DNA from 4 places in the Paenibacillus sp. YAE3 genome. Region 1 is predicted to be linked to each of the others. Evidence: riboswitches for the same ligand, from Rfam matches in the RefSeq annotation. Region 1 holds a riboswitch; each other region holds the start of a gene.
What was found. Region 1 has a riboswitch for cyclic di-AMP ahead of AC27KL_RS10945 (alpha/beta fold hydrolase). Riboswitches for the same ligand answer to the same signal wherever they lie in the genome.
Positions count from the first base shown of each region.

Region 2: it holds a riboswitch for cyclic di-AMP, as region 1 does, so the genes downstream of both, AC27KL_RS15945 (APC family permease) here and AC27KL_RS10945 (alpha/beta fold hydrolase) in region 1, are expected to answer to the same signal.
Region 3: it holds a riboswitch for cyclic di-AMP, as region 1 does, so the genes downstream of both, AC27KL_RS13685 (TrkH family potassium uptake protein) here and AC27KL_RS10945 (alpha/beta fold hydrolase) in region 1, are expected to answer to the same signal.
Region 4: it holds a riboswitch for cyclic di-AMP, as region 1 does, so the genes downstream of both, AC27KL_RS18680 (hypothetical protein) here and AC27KL_RS10945 (alpha/beta fold hydrolase) in region 1, are expected to answer to the same signal.

Region 1 is NZ_BAAIYF010000004.1:491,148-495,359, forward strand. Features, by position in the region: gene AC27KL_RS10935 (helix-turn-helix transcriptional regulator) at 1-972, shown strand, start outside; gene AC27KL_RS10940 (helix-turn-helix transcriptional regulator) at 974-1,558, opposite strand; cyclic di-AMP (ydaO/yuaA leader) riboswitch at 1,922-2,123, shown strand; cyclic di-AMP (ydaO/yuaA leader) riboswitch at 2,196-2,356, shown strand; gene AC27KL_RS10945 (alpha/beta fold hydrolase) at 2,530-3,354, shown strand; gene AC27KL_RS10950 (AcpB/EbpR/MafR family transcriptional regulator) at 3,428-4,212, shown strand, end outside.
Region 2 is NZ_BAAIYF010000007.1:300,655-304,866, reverse strand. Features, by position in the region: gene AC27KL_RS15955 (winged helix-turn-helix transcriptional regulator) at 1-139, shown strand, start outside; gene AC27KL_RS15950 (cardiolipin synthase) at 393-1,919, shown strand; cyclic di-AMP (ydaO/yuaA leader) riboswitch at 2,109-2,271, shown strand; gene AC27KL_RS15945 (APC family permease) at 2,411-4,212, shown strand, end outside.
Region 3 is NZ_BAAIYF010000006.1:196,604-200,815, forward strand. Features, by position in the region: gene AC27KL_RS13675 (cation:proton antiporter) at 1-114, opposite strand, end outside; gene AC27KL_RS13680 (potassium channel family protein) at 131-799, opposite strand; gene AC27KL_RS13685 (TrkH family potassium uptake protein) at 846-2,186, opposite strand; cyclic di-AMP (ydaO/yuaA leader) riboswitch at 2,252-2,392, opposite strand; gene AC27KL_RS13690 (CPBP family intramembrane glutamic endopeptidase) at 2,653-4,212, shown strand, end outside.
Region 4 is NZ_BAAIYF010000009.1:175,561-179,772, reverse strand. Features, by position in the region: gene kdpA (potassium-transporting ATPase subunit KdpA) at 1-1,479, opposite strand, end outside; gene AC27KL_RS18685 (potassium-transporting ATPase subunit F) at 1,539-1,616, opposite strand; gene AC27KL_RS18680 (hypothetical protein) at 1,748-2,140, opposite strand; cyclic di-AMP (ydaO/yuaA leader) riboswitch at 2,318-2,493, opposite strand; cyclic di-AMP (ydaO/yuaA leader) riboswitch at 2,603-2,806, opposite strand; tRNA gene AC27KL_RS18675 (tRNA-Leu) at 3,272-3,354, opposite strand; gene AC27KL_RS18670 (helix-turn-helix transcriptional regulator) at 3,493-4,212, opposite strand, start outside.

The sequences.
Region 1 (4,212 bases):
ATGACGATCGTGATCGTGGAACAGGCGATGAGCCGTCACCGGCTCGCGTACGAGCTGTTTGAGGTGACCAATGCGGACAAAGCGCTCATTCTTTCTTCTGTCGAGCCGCTTGGCAGCGAAGGGGAGCTGGAGAGCATCGCGGCCGAAATCGCGGGCGAGATCGGGCTGGCCTGCGGCTTTCAGCCGGACGTTTTATGCGGCACGGCGGAAAAAGGGCTGGTCGGCATCAGCAAATCGTATTATGCGGCCAACGAAAGCCTGCAGTATACCCTCTTCGCGAGGGAGCATCTCCCGGTGCAGAAGGAGGAGATTCAGCCAGGCGTCGATTATTATTATCCGACCGATTGGGAGGTTCAACTGATCAATAACCTGAAAATCGGCAACCTGGATACGACGATGCAAATCTTGCACGAAATCAGCGAGGAAAACAAAAAGCGGCGGCTGCCCGAACCGAGCGAAACCAAGCTGGTATCCTTGTTGATGGAAACGATGCTGAGGGTGCTGCATGAGCTGAACCTGGACACGTGCCTATACGCCAAGCAATTCGCGAGCCGGGCGGGAGCGGGGGACATCGGCGGGATGTGGAGCTACGTTTTTGAGGTCGGCACGTTAATTTGCGAACGGAAACGTTATGCCAATACCTCGCCTTCGCTTGCCGTCGGCAGCGAGCTGCTTCAATTCGTGAACCAGAACTACACCAGCGCCGACATTTCGCTGAAGCAGCTGGCGGAAAGATGCGGCATGTCGGTATCCCATGTCTCCAAAATCTTCAAGGAAGTGTCCGGCATCAACTTCTACGACTATTTATGCCGGCTCCGGATGGAAACGGCCAAGGAGCTGCTGCGGGAGAAAACATTCGGGATGGACGATATCGCCCGCCGGGTAGGTTACGAAAACGTCTATTCCTTCAAACGTGCTTTCGTGCGGTACGAAGGCATCAAGCCGGATGAATACGTGGAATCGGCGATCTGAATCAACCGCTCGCCTCGTCCATCTGTCGGCAACGATATTGGGCCGGCGTCATGCCGGTCGCTTTTTTGAAGGCGGTAAAAAAATGGCTTTTCGTCTGAAACCCGGCTTGCTGCGCGATTTCGGCAACGCTCATGTCGGTCTCCGTGAGCAATTCCTTTACCTTTTCGATCCGCATATTCAAAATATAATTGGACAGCGACATTCCGTAATGGTCGAGAAACAATTGACGGGAATATTTGGCGGACAACTCGATGTGGTCGGCGATGCTTTCGACGGATAGTCTTGGATCGTGAATGTGGTATCGACCGAACACCAGAAACAGCCCATTCAAAAATACGGTGTTCCATGTGACGCGCAGCCAGTCATTGGTTGAAAAGAAAAACTCGAAGTTTCTCCATCCTACCCATTGACTTCCCAATAGACCGTCTGAAAGCCGGTAATTCTGAAAGGCAAGCAAATGTCCCAGCATCGGCGTATACGCAAAGACAAGCAGGAACAGCATGCCGGGAAGCGCAAGCAGATACAGATAACGGTTCTTTGCGACCTCATGGATAAATCCGTGATGTCCTCTTTTATTGTTGTTCAATCATTCACCTCCCTGCGATCCATGGAATGAAGATGCCTTATGACACCATTATCGTAGCAGCGGTTCAAAGGCTTTGAATAGTTCTGATTGGTACGAAGGAGTTCTTATATGGCTGATGGGGGGGTATTCATTTTTCCCGCCAAGTTCTGTATCGATCTCGGAAGAGCGCTTGGTTATAACAAGATGAACGATGTATAAATCAAGGAAACGGAAGCTATCGGTTGTAAATGAATGATTGGGCAGGATCAGGGGCCGGAAACCGGCAAAAGCTATAAAAAAGGCCATGAATTCTATTGTAACCAACCTTTACAGTTCGTCGGCTCAGGCGTATATTCAACTCATTATGAAAAATCTTTGGTTCATGAATGGATTACGCTGAATTTTCAATCGCGAAAAGCGGGGGAACCACATCGGCACCGGCATGCATTCCGAGTCTCCATGGATATAGCCGGCTGCTTGGGGTGAATCGGATGAAGAGGCTGTCTTGGATCAGCTTTCCGTCCGTAGGGCAGCTCTCACGGCCCGAATCCGACAGCTAACCTCGTAAGCGTCGCTAGGAGAGAGGAGTGAAACTGTGAGTTGTCAACGAGCACAGGGTATCCGCTCTGTGTTTTTCTGTGCGAAAAAATAACATGAATGTCTATGATCGCTGAATTTCCGTTCCGGCGGAAAACGGGGGAACCGGCCGTGACAACCAACCGTTCGTCACATGGGGTGAATCTTGAAATCGCATTCGAGTAGGGCTACTCTTGGTCCGAATCCGACAGCTAACCTCGTAAGCGTGAGAAGAGAGGCTGCTTTTATACATGCCAAGCAAGGTTTATTTTGCCTTGCCTGAAGAAGCATGGAAAGAGGGTTCCTCTTTCCGTGCTTCTTTTTTTGACATGAGCATTTTGCCGAGGTTAACGAAGGTTCGACCCACATATAAAAAAACACATCGACAGACCATGCATAGCGGGAGGAGAAGGAAGTTGCCTAACATACAAGTGAATGGAACGTCGCTATATTACGAGACGCATGGCAGCGGGGTGCCGATCGTCTTTATTCACGGACATCTTTCATCTCATCATAGTTTTGAGCCTCAAGTGGAATATTTCAGCAAAAGGGCGAAGGTCATCGTCCTCGATTTGAGAGGTTACGGCAATTCGGGTAAATTGAATGTGGAAGTCGAGGAAATCGTCGACACCCAGTGCAGGGACCTGAAAGAGCTGCTGGATAAGCTCGGCTTGCCGAAGGTGACGCTGGTCGGCTGCTCGAGCGGCAGCCTGCTGGTGCAAAAATTCGCGGAAACCTATTCGGACCGCGTCAACGCGCTTGTGCTGGTGGATAGTTATTTTTACGGGCCGTGCGGCCCTTTCGGCACGAAAAACGGCATCTGGAAGCTGCTGGAGGCCTGCAGCTGGATTTCCTATTATCTTCCCGCCGAGTTTTTTCTCCGGTCGCTGCGCGTAACGTATCACAGGTGGATTCCGGCCTACAGCATTTTAAGGAACGAGCTGTTTCATAAACGGCCGACCGAGTCGATCAAACAACGGATGGCGCTGCTTAAGGCGGATATCGATCCGGTGTTGTCCCGGCTGCGGATGCCGGTGTTATGCGTGGCCGGCAGGCAGAGCGAATGGTTCGTCAACCAGATGAACAAGGCGGTGGAGCGGTTCGCCTGCGCCCAGAAAGCGGTGATCGAGGACGCGATTTATCCGAGCCATTTGTGCCAGCCGCGGGAATTTAACCGCATTCTGCTCAATTTTTTGATCGACCAAAAGCTTTTCCGGATGGAGCAGCAGCATTCGGGCTGAAAACGGCTTCCGCCGGCAACAATGAGGGATGTGCCGCTAGGTTCGGCGGAAAGCATCCGGCAAAGGTGATGACATGAATAAGGAATACAGGCAGCTGAAATCGCTGCTGAAGCTGCTGGACCGGGAAGAACGGTGGTTTACGTTCGCAGAGGTGGAAAGCGAGATGGGCGTATCGGACAAATCCGTCCGTAAGATCGTCGAGTCCGCCATCCCCCTGCTGCCCCCGTCCATGCAGATCGAGGTATCCAGGGGGAAGGGCATCATGTTCCGCCGGGACCGGCATGGGACAAGCATTCAGGAAGTTTTGGAACCGCTGCTTCGGGAAACGCCGTATTTCCGCCTGATGCAGCGTTTGTTCATGCATGACGGCAACACCTCCGCCGAGGAGGTAGCGGAAGAGCTGTATATGAGCTTTTCTTCGTTCAAAAAATGGATCATCCAGCTAAACCGGGACGAACTGCGCCCGTTTCAGCTGCGGATCACGTATTCGGCGCCGGCGCTGAAAGGAAACGAAATCCATGTCCGCTATTTTTTATGGAAGCTGTTCACCGAGGCTTATCCTTATACCGGATGGCCTTTTTCGAATGCCGATTACGCGCGTCTGGACGGCTGGGTGGCCGAGATCGAGCGGGAAAACGGAATGATTTATTTTTTGAACGCAAAACGGAGTTTGTCGTTCCTGATCGCGATCGTGCTCGAAAGGGTCAAGCAGGGGCACCGGGTTGCGCTTAAAAGCGGAAGCTACGCATGGGAACGCCATCCGTTTTTCGGGCCGGTCCTGAAGATGTCGGAAAAGCTGGCTGCGGCGTACGGCGTCGTGTTGCCCCGCGAAGAGGTTTATTTTTTGCAGTCGATGTT
Region 2 (4,212 bases), on a different contig from region 1:
GCCGAAAGTGGAGTACTCCATCACGGAATACGGCAAAAGCCTGTCTCCGATTTTGGAAGCCTTGCATCAATGGGGATTGGCCCATGTCCAGCGAAAACAGCTCCATAAGGGGAACAATGAACAAACGGAAACGGACTAGCGTTCAACAAGATTGCTTGTCCGTTTTTTTGATGATTCAGGGGGAAAGCAAGCAGCTTAACCAGCATGTATAGACATACCGTCATGCAGTATTTAAAATGGCATAAGCAGTACCTTAAGGGTGTATCAGCAGGATTTTGATTTTTTTGAGAGAGCAGCATGTCCTTATTTTTTCGCGGAGAGGAGCAGGATGAGAACGTACACTTTAGTCGGACCCCAATTATACATCGGAGAATAGGTGGATTTTACTACATATGAAAAACCGCGTTTTTCAAATCGTGATCGTCGTAGTCCTGGTGCTGATCGGCCTTTTTGTCATGAACAGGTCCGTGATCCGCCTGTCGACGCTGATCGGCATTTTATGGCCGCTTTCCATTATAGGCATCGGCTTCATCATTTTTATGGAAAACCGTTCGCCGCAAAGCACGCTGGCATGGTTTTTGATCCTGGCATTTCTTCCGGCGGTAGGGGTGCTGTTGTATTTGCTTTTTGGCAGAAGCCGCTGGAGACGGAAAAAACATCTGCACCGGGCGGAAGAACAGAGAAAGCTGTTCCGGGAGATTTTGGCGGGCAGGCGTTTGAATTTGGCCCCATTGTCGTTGTTAAGTGAGAGGTCGGAATATGTCATCAAGGTCATTGAAAGGTTCGGCGGCGGCCCGGCAGCAACGGAAACCGAAACAAAGCTGTTGACCAACGGCGACGAAACCTTTTCGGAAATTTTGCAAGCCATCGAAAAGGCCGCGCACCATATCCATATCCAGTATTATATTTATCGTTCGGACCGCATCGGCACCGCCATTCGGGACGCGCTGATCCGCAAAGCCGAATCGGGCGTGATCGTTCGTTTTCTTTTTGACGGATTGGGCAGCAACGGGTTGCGTAAACGCTTTTTGCAGCCGATGAAAGATGCCGGCATCGAGGTCGTCGAGTTTGATCCCATTTTTTCGCCTTGGCTTCTTGAAACGGTCAATTACCGTAACCACCGCAAAATCGTCATCGTTGACGGCGTGGTCGGCTTTACCGGCGGGCTGAACGTCGGCGACGAATATCTCGGCCGTTCCAAAAAATTTCCGGTCTGGCGCGACAGCCACTTGAAAATCGAAGGAAAGGCGCTCTATAAACTGCAGGCCATTTTCCTGGAAGACTGGCTGTACGCAACCAGCGGCCAAAACCATTACTCTTGGGACGCTTACATGAACAGGTCGTATTTTCCGGATCAGGGGGTCCCGGCGAATGGGGCCGTTCAGATCGTGGCCAGCGGCCCAAGCTCGGAAGATACAAGCATACGCAACGCGCTGTTGGCCATCATGGCATCGGCAAAAAAATCGATTTGGATCGCCACGCCATATTTTATACCGGATCAGGAAACATTAACATTGCTGCGATTGTCCGCGGCGGCAGGCATCGATGTACGCATTTTGTACCCGGGGAAAAGCGACAGCGTGATCAGCGACCAGGCATCCCAATCCTACTTTACGCCCCTCCTTAAGGCGGGAGCCTCTATATACCATTACAAAGACGGCTTTATTCATGCCAAAATCGTGCTGGTGGATGACGAAATCGCATCGATCGGTACGGCCAACATGGATATCCGCAGCTTTGAGCTGAATTACGAGCTTGCCGCGGTGCTTTACGAATCCGAAACCGTGCTGGACATCAAACGCGATTTTGAGCAGGATTTCAAGGACTCCGTCCGCATCGCTTGGGACTCCTTCCAGAAACGAGGCATTCTGAAACGCATTTCAGAATCGCTGATGAGGCTTATTTCGCCGCTGCTCTAAGCATCGGCCGAAAACAGGCGTGAACCATGGCTACGGCCTGAAAAAAACAGGATGCAGCCGTTGCAAGCGATGCCATGGATTCAATTTGCCCGTTTTCGCGCTACAATATGATTCTTGGCCTCTTTACAGTAAGTATCCAACGGGAGTATGATTTCATTCGTAAATGAACTTGTGACCCTGAATTGTCATTTTCCTTGATCGCTTAATTCTGTATCCAGAAGCGGGGGAACCAACGGGAGGAAGGGAACTTCGTCCCAGGGGTGAATCACTTGATTATGTTCGCAGGTCGAGTGTAGGGATACTTTCAATCCCGAATCCGTCAGCTAACCTCGTAGGCGTTATGAAAGAAGGATTTGTCGTGCGCTTTTGAAAGCCGCGGGAAAGCCCAACTTTCCTGTGGCTTTTTTTGGTGTGCCCAATTGGGCCAAAAGGGGAAACAATAAGGATACTTTCATGGAACTTCAACTTGAACAGTGGCGGTGAATGACACGATGGCAGCGTTAAAAAGGCTCCTCATTGGACGTCCTCTGAAATCTGCGGAATTGGGAGAACAAAAGCTCAACAAAAAGAAGGCACTTGCGATACTTTCCTCGGACGCGTTATCCTCCGTCGCCTACGGTCCCGAGCAAATCCTGCTGGTGCTGATCACGGTCGGCGCATCGGCTTTCTGGTATTCGATTCCGATAGGAATCGGTGTCCTTATTTTATTATCGGCGTTGATTCTGTCGTATCGCCAAATCATTTTCGCTTATCCGCATGGCGGGGGAGCATACGTCGTATCCAAGCAAAATTTGGGGATATATCCTGGATTGGTGGCCGGCGGCTCGCTGTTGGTCGATTACATTTTGACCGTGGCGGTGAGCGTCTCGGCGGGAACGGACGCCATCACGTCGGCATTTCCCGTGCTGCATGAGCATACGGTGGCGATCGCAGTCACGTTTGTTATCCTCATTACGCTCCTGAATCTGAGAGGCGTCACCGAGTCGGCTTCCATCTTGGCGTATCCGGTGTACTTATTCGCGCTGGCGATGTTTATTTTGATCGGCGTCGGGCTGTACCATATCGCGACCGGCCAGGTTGCGCCTAACCTGCATACGCCAGTCGGCACGCCGGTGGCAGGGATCAGCTTGTTTCTGCTGCTAAAAGCTTTTGCATCGGGCAGCTCGGCGCTGACCGGCGTCGAGGCGATATCCAACGCGATACCGAATTTCAAAGATCCGGCCCCTAAAAATGCAGCCAAAACGTTAATGGCCATGGGCATTCTGCTGGCCCTGCTTTTCTCGGGCATCGTGTTCATGGCTTATTATTTGGGGATCTCCCCGAATGCGCAGGAAACGGTCGTATCGCAAATCGCCAAGGAAACCTTCGGGCGCAATTTCATGTATTTTATCATTCAAGGAACCACTGCGTTGATCTTGATCTTGGCGGCGAATACGGGGTATTCCGCTTTTCCGCTGCTGGCGGTGAATCTTGCCAAAGACCGGTTCATTCCCAGAATGTTTACGGTAAGGGGAGACCGCCTCGGATATTCCAACGGCATCATCTTTCTTGGGCTGCTGTCGATCGTGCTGATTATTGCCTTCCACGGGCAAACGGAGCATTTGATTCCGCTGTATGCGGTAGGCGTTTTTATTCCTTTTACGTTGTCGCAGACGGGGATGATCGCGAAATGGGTGCGGGAAAAACCCGCAGGCTGGGTAACGAAACTTATCATCAATGCGATCGGCGCGCTCATCAGCTTCACCGTATCGGTCATGTTTTTCGTGACCAAGTTCCCGCAAATATGGCCGGTGTTAATATTCTTGCCTTTGATCGTTTATTTGTTCCACAGAATCAAGAAGCATTACGAAGCGGTAGGCGAGCAGCTTCGCTTGTCGACCTGCGAACCGGCGGTTCCGATCGAAGGAAACGTCGTCATCCTTCCGGTGTCCGGCATCACGCACGTGGTCGAACATTCGTTGAATTATGCGCAATCCTTATCGGCGGACCAGATCATTGCCGTATACATCCCTTTTGAAAAGGAAGAGGAAATTCGCTTCGAAGAAAAATGGAAGAAGTGGCGGCCGGACGTCCGGCTGGTGACGTTGCCTTCCCCTTACCGGAGCATCATACATCCGCTGAGCAAATTCATCGATATGGTTCATCGAAAGGCCAGCGAGTCCCATTATCAGGTAACGGTCGTCATTCCCCAGTTCATACCGAAGCGGAGCTGGCAAAATCTGCTGCACAACCAAACGAGTTTGATGATTCGCACGTATTTGCTGTATCGCAAAGACGTTATCGTAACGACGGT
Region 3 (4,212 bases), on a different contig from region 1:
AACGTCCGGCAAACGAAGCCAGGATGCCAGCCTTCCGGCCAACATCCCGACGGTAATGATAAAGAGCAGCAGGATTAAAATATGATGAATGATTTCGGTCGTCTGGGTTTCCACGTTAACTTACTCCCATCTAGTCTGCATTGACGGCTTCGCTTTCGAACCGGTCGATGTTGTCGTTCGCGCCGATGATCACCATAATGTCGCCGGCGCGGAGCTGATCCATTGCGGTCGGAGCGACGATCACTTTTCCCTGGCGGTGGATCGCCACGATGCTGCAGCCGAATTTGGCGCGGGTGTTGATTTCGTTTAACGTTTTGCAGTCCAGTTTTTCAGGCACCTTCATTTCGACGATGCTGTATTCCTTGGACAACTCGATGTAGTCGAGCAGGTTCGGCGTCACGAGCTGATGGGCAACCCGGATCCCCATGTCCTTTTCCGGAAAAATGACCCGGTCGACGCCCAGCTTCTCCAGCGCGCGCCCGTGAAGCACCGAAATCGCCTTGGCCACGACCGTGCGCACGCCCAAATCCTTCAGCAAAATCGCGGCCAGGATGCTCATCTGGATATCGTCTCCGATCGCGACGATGCCGCAGTCGAAATTGCGGATCCCGAGCGATTTGAGGACTTCCTCGTCCGTGGCGTCGGCCACGACGGCATGCGTCAAATATTCGCTCATGTCGCTGACGACTTCCTCGTTTTTATCGACCCCGAGCACCTCGTATCCCAAATCGACGAGCTCGAGTGCAAGGCTGGAGCCGAAACGTCCCAGACCGATGACGACAAACTGCTGTGTTTTCATTCTCTCCTGATACTCCTTATTTAATCAATTTCTGTTTTCTTTGAAACTAGCCGATAATGATTTTGCCTTCCGGATGCCGGTACAGCTCTTTGCCTTTTTTCGGGCCAAGTGCGTAAGCCAGGGTCAGCGGCCCAAGCCGTCCCGCAAACATCGTGAGACAGATCAATATTTTGCCGACCAGCGTCAAATGCTGCGTAAGTCCAAGCGAAAGCCCGACCGTCCCGAAAGCCGAAGTCGTTTCATACAAAATGGTCAAAAAGTTGCTGTCCTCCGTCGTCGAAAGCACCATCGACACCCCGACCACCAGAAACAACGCGAGGAAGGTGATCGTCAGCGCCTTAAAGATGCGATCCTGCGCCAGGCGGTAGCGGTAAAGCACGATATCGTCGCGTCCGCGGATCATGGCGATGACCGCGCCGACCAGAATGGTGAAGGTGGTCGTTTTGATCCCGCCTCCGGTGGATCCCGGCGATGCGCCGATAAACATCAGGATGACCATGAAAAATTGGGACGCTTGCCGCATGCTTGCGAGATCCAGCGTGTTGGCCCCCGCGGTCCGCGGCGAAACCGATTGGAAAAACGACGCAAGAATTTTGCCGCCCCAATTCAAGGAACCGAGCGTTTTCGGGTTCGTGAATTCGAAAACGAAAATGACGATCGCCCCGATCAGAATCAGCGCCCCGGTCATGGACAGCACGATTTTCGTATGCAGCGAAAGCTTCCGTTTGTGCCGGTAATCCACCAGGTCCGACATGACAATAAATCCGATCCCGCCCGAAACGATCAAAAACATGACGACGATATTGACGAGCGGATCGTACACATACCCCGTCAGGCTGTTGAAATGGCCGAAAAGGTCGAAGCCCGCGTTGTTGAACATCGATACCCCGTGAAATATCCCGAAGTACACCGCCCGGCCGACCGGCATGTCAAAGGACCAGCGGATGGCGAACAAAACCGCTCCGCAGCCTTCGATCACGAGCGAAAAGATAAGCACCTTCCGGATCAGCCGCACGATGCCCTCCATCGTGTTCTGGTTCATCGCTTCCTGGAGGATCAGGCGGTCGCGCAGCGAAATCTTCCGCTTCAGCACGAGGGAAAACAAGGTGGCCATCGTCATGAAGCCGAGCCCCCCGACCTGAATCAGCAGCATAATAACGACTTGTCCGAAGGTGCTGAAAAACGTTCCCGTATCCTTAACAACCAAACCGGTAACGCAAGTCGCCGAAGTCGCCGTAAACAAAGCATCGATGAACCGGAGCGGCTTGCCCGTCGTGTTCGAAATCGGCAAGGTGAGAAGTATGGCTCCGATCAATATAATGCCGGCGAACCCCAATACAAGAATTTGCGGGGGAGCCAATCGAAACCACCTGATTTTCGCTGTCAACATAGTCACCTCTTTAAAAAAGTCAAAAGAAAAAAAGCATCGGAAATCCAATGCCTTTCGGTTTGGTTCCTGCTGCATAACGCCTACGAGGTTAGCTGACGGATTCGGGCATGCACAGGTTGCCCTATTCGCTATGGATAAAAGCGAAATTCACCCCAAAATAATGGTTCCCCCGTTTTCATATCGAAATTCGGCGTACGGATTATTCATTTGCTTCAAAGATTATAATCCTATTCGTTTTACATCACAAAGCCATTATTCGAATGAATACGTGGGAATACGGCCCGATTGCATCGCAAATCTCATAAAAGTCTGCCTTTCTCTCGCGTTTACAATCACTTTCCACGATTTTCATCATTTTTTCACGGCCAATGAGGGAGAAAACTGGCTTTCGAGGGACATCGTATGCTATGTTTACGTTTATACTAGGTATATATCTTTACAATCCAAACAAAGGGGGCATTTCATGAATCCCGTCGGACAACCGCTGCGGCTCAAAGCCAATTACAAATGGCTGGGCATTTTTGCGGTCATCGGGCTCGTTTTATTCGTCTTGTTCCAGATTCTCCCTTCCACCGCCTCGGAAACGCTGGAGCAGCAAAACACGAAGGTCATCAGCAAGGCGGAGGCCCAACGCGCCGCGGAGGCCTTCATGCAAAACACGCTGCATTTGGAGCCGGACCCGAGCAAGGACGCGGTTATCACGTACCAGTCCAACTCGGATCTATACGGCTATTTGTCGCGGGAAAAGCTGCTGAACGAATACAACAAAACGTTTGAAAAAAGTTATCCCTACGACGTGTTCCGCGTCCGTTTGGCCGAACGCCAAAACGAAGGTTACGCCAATATCGACGTACATATGAATTCGGGCAAGGTCGTCGCTTTTTCCGTTACGCCCCGCTATTCGAATTATGCCGCGGCCATGGCGGACCCGAATAAAACCAAACGCGAAACCAAGCTGAAAATCGTGGAAGGCGGCCTGTCGCTGGAGAAAAAAGAAGAGCTTGCCGCACCTTGGCTGCAGCAAATGGGTTACGACCCGGGCAAGCTGGAGCTGTCGACCAAGGAGAACGAGGCGGGACTCGTATACACCGACCCGAACCGGACGATCGGCCGTTCAAGCCTTCAAGTCAAATTGACGTTCGAGGAAGGGAAAGTTCATTCCTTCGAACAGACCTTTAGCGTGCCCGAAGCGCATGCGGCCTACGTCGAAAAGGAAACGTCCAAAGCCAAATGGCTTACCATCTTAGGCTACGGTCTGCTGACGTTTGTCCTAGGCGTACTGGCCATCGTATACAGCGCGTTGACCCGGGCCCATACGTCGTTCAAGAGGGGCATTTTCCTGAGCGTGTTTTATTTTGCGGTCGCCACGTTCAGCACGTACAACATGCTGCCGGTATTTCAAGGCGAGGGGGTTTCGAATTTCGGCCTTGTCTTCATGCTCGGTTTCCAGACCTTCTTTAACCTGGTGATGGCTGCCCTTTTGTACTTCTCGCTCGTGGGCGGGGACGGTTTATGGCGCAAAGCCGGCATCAATGCCTGGGCCAAAGCCAAAGAACCCGGCTACGGGCCTTACGTGCTGCACAGCATGTACACCGGGTACCTATGGGCGTTTATTCTGATGGGCGTCCAGTCCGTCATTTACATCGTGCTCGACAAAACGATCCACAGCTGGTCGACGACCGATGCCACGCAATCGCCGTACAACATGTTATATCCTTGGCTGCTGCCGATTATGGCGTGGATGGCGGGTATTTCCGAGGAAGCGGTCTACCGCCTGTTCGGCATTCCGATGCTGAAAAAGCTGCTGCGCAGCACGTTTGCCGCCTGCCTGATCACGACGCTGATTTGGGCGCTCGGACACACGCTTTATCCGATTTACCCCGTCATTACGCGTCCGATCGAACTGACGGTCATCGGGCTGCTGTTCAGCTTCATTTTCTTAAAGCACGGCTACATCGCCGCCATGTTCAGCCACGTCGTCTTCGACAGCGTCCTGATGAGCTTCAGCCTGTTCGCGCTGGGC
Region 4 (4,212 bases), on a different contig from region 1:
CCGTCCCAAAAGCATGACAAGCCCCGTGCTGACGTTCCAGAACACCGTGTTATCCCCCAGCCCTTCAAAGCCGGAGCCGTTGTTCGCCGCGGATGACGCAAATTCGTACAACGCCTGGCTGAGCCCGTGATACAGCGGATTCGAAAGGGCGTCCGTGCCGAGATGCGTCAGGAACGAAATGGCCGTCGGCGCCAAAATGATCAGCGGATGCGCCAGGATCGCGACGGCGATCAGCTTCATTTCCCGGCTTTCGATTTTGTTCCCGAGAAACTCCGGCGTCCGCCCGACCATGAGGCCGCAAATGAACACGCCCAATATGGCGTACATCAGCATGTTGACCAGCCCGACGCCTTTGCCCCCGAAGACGACGTTCAGCATCATCTGCGCCAGCGGAGCCAGCCCGCCGAGCGGGGTCAGCGTATCGTGCATGTTATTGACCGAACCGGTCGTCGCCGCGGTCGTCACCGCCGTGAACAAAGCGGACTGCGCCACGCCGAAACGAACTTCTTTTCCTTCCATGCTGCCCTGCGAAGCGTCGATGCCCAGCTGATGGATCAGCGGGTTGCCGCTTTTTTCCGAGACGTACGTCAGGGACAGGAACGCCAGGAACAGCACCATCATGGCCGAAAAAAGAATCCAGCCCTGCTTGCGGTTGCCGGCGAAACGCCCGAACGTGTAAGGCAGCGCGGCCGATATCGTCCACATGCTTAAAATTTCGATGACGTTCGTGAGCGGACTCGGATTCTCGAACGGATGCGACGAGTTCGCCCCGAAAAATCCGCCGCCGTTCGTTCCCAGATGTTTGATCGATTCCAGGGACGCTACCGGCCCCATCGCGATATGCTGCACAGCGCCGCCAAGCGTGTTCACGGTCACCGCCTGATCAAGCGTCTGCGGCACCTTCAACCCCACAAGCACCAGGGTAACGATCAACGCGAGCGGCAGGAACACCCGGACATGGGCTTTGACGAAATCCTCGAAAAAGTTGCCGAGTCCGTCCCCGCGGCGGGTTATGCCCCGCATGAAAGCGATCGCCACGGCCAGGCCGGACGCGGCCGACGTAAACATCATCATCGTGATGACGATCATTTGCCCCAAATACGACATGCCGCTTTCCCCGCTGTAATGCTGCAGGTTCGTATTCGTCATAAAGCTGATGACGGTGTTGAAGGACAAGCTCGCCTCCATGTTTCCCGTCCCGTTCGGGTTTGCCGGCAGTCCGCCCATCCATCTCAGCACCGCGTAACTTACGGCCACAAGCACAACGTTCGTCGCCATCATGCTTAAGGCATATGTTTTCCAGCTCATCCCGGAGCGTTTCCGAAGACCGATGACGGCATAAAAAAACTTCTCCACGGGACCGAACATCCGGTCCATCCAGTTCGCCTCGTTAGAAAACACGTGGTAAATATAACTGCCTGCCGGTTTGACCAACAGCAGCAGCACCACGATCACGATGCCTATCTGCAATATATCCAAAATCGTTTCCTCCTCTTATAAGCGGGTGAAGGCGTCTAAGCCTGCTCCGCCCGGCCTTTCTAAAACCGTTCCGGATGGATCAAGGCATACGCCAGGTAGACGAACACAAACGCCGTCAGCACCAAAACCACGATCATCGGCCTTCGCCTCCCCCATCCACGACATGGCCGCACCAGATGAGGAACAGCAAAAAGATTCCGAACACGCCCGCAAGCGTTAAAATCATTAAAAAATCCATCATGGTTCAACGCTCTCCTTGTCAAATCCCTTATTTCAGCAAAAATCCGACTTCGCCGTTCAACGTGTGAATGACGTGATCCGCGCCAAGCCCCCGGTAAATGCCCGGCGAGTGATGCGCCCGGGTGATTACGTAGATGGAATCCGGCGTCCAAGCACGGCAAATTTGCAAGTAACGGCACGTTAAATTCAAACTGTTTTCGAATATAAAAATCCGGCCGATCCGCCACTCAGGCACGACCCATTCCTCCGTGTTGTTGGTATGGAGCCGGATGACTTTGGAGACGCCCAGCTTCTTCAGATCGCGTTCTTCCTTGGCATTGTTCGTCAGTGCGGCGAAAGGCCGCTTGAGATAGATCAAAAGCTTGATAAAATTGCGCCCGGCCTCGTTCGGGGCCGTCACGACGATGAGTTCCTCCTCCACGGCTCTCGCCTCCTTTCGTTTCTGGATCGGGCAATCCGCAACAATCGCACCTTTTATTAAAAATGCTTATCCGAAATGCTGACCCGAATAAAAAAAAGCCGCAGGAAAGAGGATTCTTTCCCGCGGCTTCCAACATCCATGACCAAAGAAAGCCATGAAATATCGCTCACGACGAATGGGGCCTCTCCCGATACGCTTACGAGGTTAGCTGACGGATTCGGGCGTGAGAGTCGCCCTTCCCCCGTCCGGTTTTCGGACAAAGGGATTCACCCCGGCGCCATCCGCTTGTGGAAGCAAACGGCGCGTTGGTTCCCCCGCTTCCGGCCAAAGCCGGAATTCAGCGTTAAAGACGTTTCTATTGACTTTCATCCATTTTGTGCAACGTTGCGTTTTTGGCAATAAAAAACCACAGAGGTCATCCGATCCCCTGCGGCCGATGTTCATCGATCACAAGTTTCATCATTCCTCTCTCAGGCGACGCTTACGAGGTTAGCTGACGGATTCGAGCGGTGAGAGTCGCTCTACCCGCGATCGGATCCATGGCATCCGTTCGCAGGATTCACCCCGGCGCCTCCCTGCCTTCCGACTCTCACACCGGACGACGGGACGCGCGATTGGTTCCCCCGATTTCCGCTTCTTCAAACGGAAATTCAGCGATTTAAAAATGGAAACATGTTCAATTACGATTTGAATCATACACCCGCGTGCATCGGGATGTAAAGGAGACGCGAAATCGTTATCCGCGTAAAATGGCGACCCTATCATACAGGTTATCGCTTACAAAAGTCTTTATCTGCGCCAAGCTCTCGCATGCTCTCTATTTTTCGCGTTTTTGGCAATGGATGCGAAAGCCCCCTTCTATTGCGTTCCTTTGAATGCGGATCCCTTTTTCCGCAAACCGGCCGGGCCCAATCGAATCGTGAACCGTTGCCCTATGGCGACCTAAAAGCATAAAGAATGGAGCAAAACAAAAAAGAGGCCGCGTTGGCCTCTTTCGTTATATGTGAGTCTATGGAATTTCCCGCGGCGGCAAAAGCTTCTTTTTACGAACGAACGCTTGGATAGCGAAACATTGCCTGGTGCAACAAAAAAATCCCTGCAAAACAGGGATTTTCTCGGTCAGATCGTCAATGCGGTAGAGAGGACTCGAACCTCCACGGGCATACGCCCACTACCCCCTCAAGATAGCGTGTCTGCCATTCCACCACTACCGCATAATATTAACTTTTGCAGCAACTCTGTTATTATACACCGATTATCACGATATGTAAATAGTTTATTTCTTTTATGCAGTCCGATCCCTGGGAATATATGAACCGTTGCGTAAAAACGGGCCGTGGACCAAAGCCCATTCATTCCTTCAACAGCTTGCCCAGCTTGGCGACCGTATCACCTTCCGCCGTCGGAACGTTGATCGTGACGGTCAAATCCGGGTCGTCGGACGTCACAAACGAAACCTGCTCGAATTCGAGCCTGCCCGCGGCCGGATGATGAATGATTTTTTTCCCTTCGGGGCCGTTTAAGACGTCATGCCGCGGCCACCACGCCCTGAATTCTTCGCTTGCGCGGTTTAATTCACCGATCATGTCCGTCCACCATGGATCCCCGGCAAATTTGGCGTAGTTTGCCCGAAATTGCGCCAGACGGTGCCGGGCATGGGCTTCCCAACGTTCCCGGAGCAGGCTGCGGACATCCAGGGAGGTAAACGTACGCCAGACGGAGTTGCGTTCCCTTGCCGGCATCGTTTCATATTCTCCATACACCATGCTGGCGATCCGGTTCCATCCCACGATGTTTAAGCGCTGGTCGGTCACGTAAGCCGGGCTTGTTCCCTGCAGGTCCAGAAACCGCTGAAGCGCCGGCGTAATTTCCGCGGCAGCCTCCCCCGAAACGGGGGGATACTGCTGCAAGGCAAGCAGAAACAGATGTCTTTTTTCATCGGCATCAAGCTGCAGGGCGCGCGCGATGCTCTCCGTCACCTGGGAAGATACCTGTATGTTTCGGCCCTGTTCCAGCCACGTATACCAATCGACGCTGATGCCGGCAAGCAGCGCCACCTCGCTGCGCCGAAG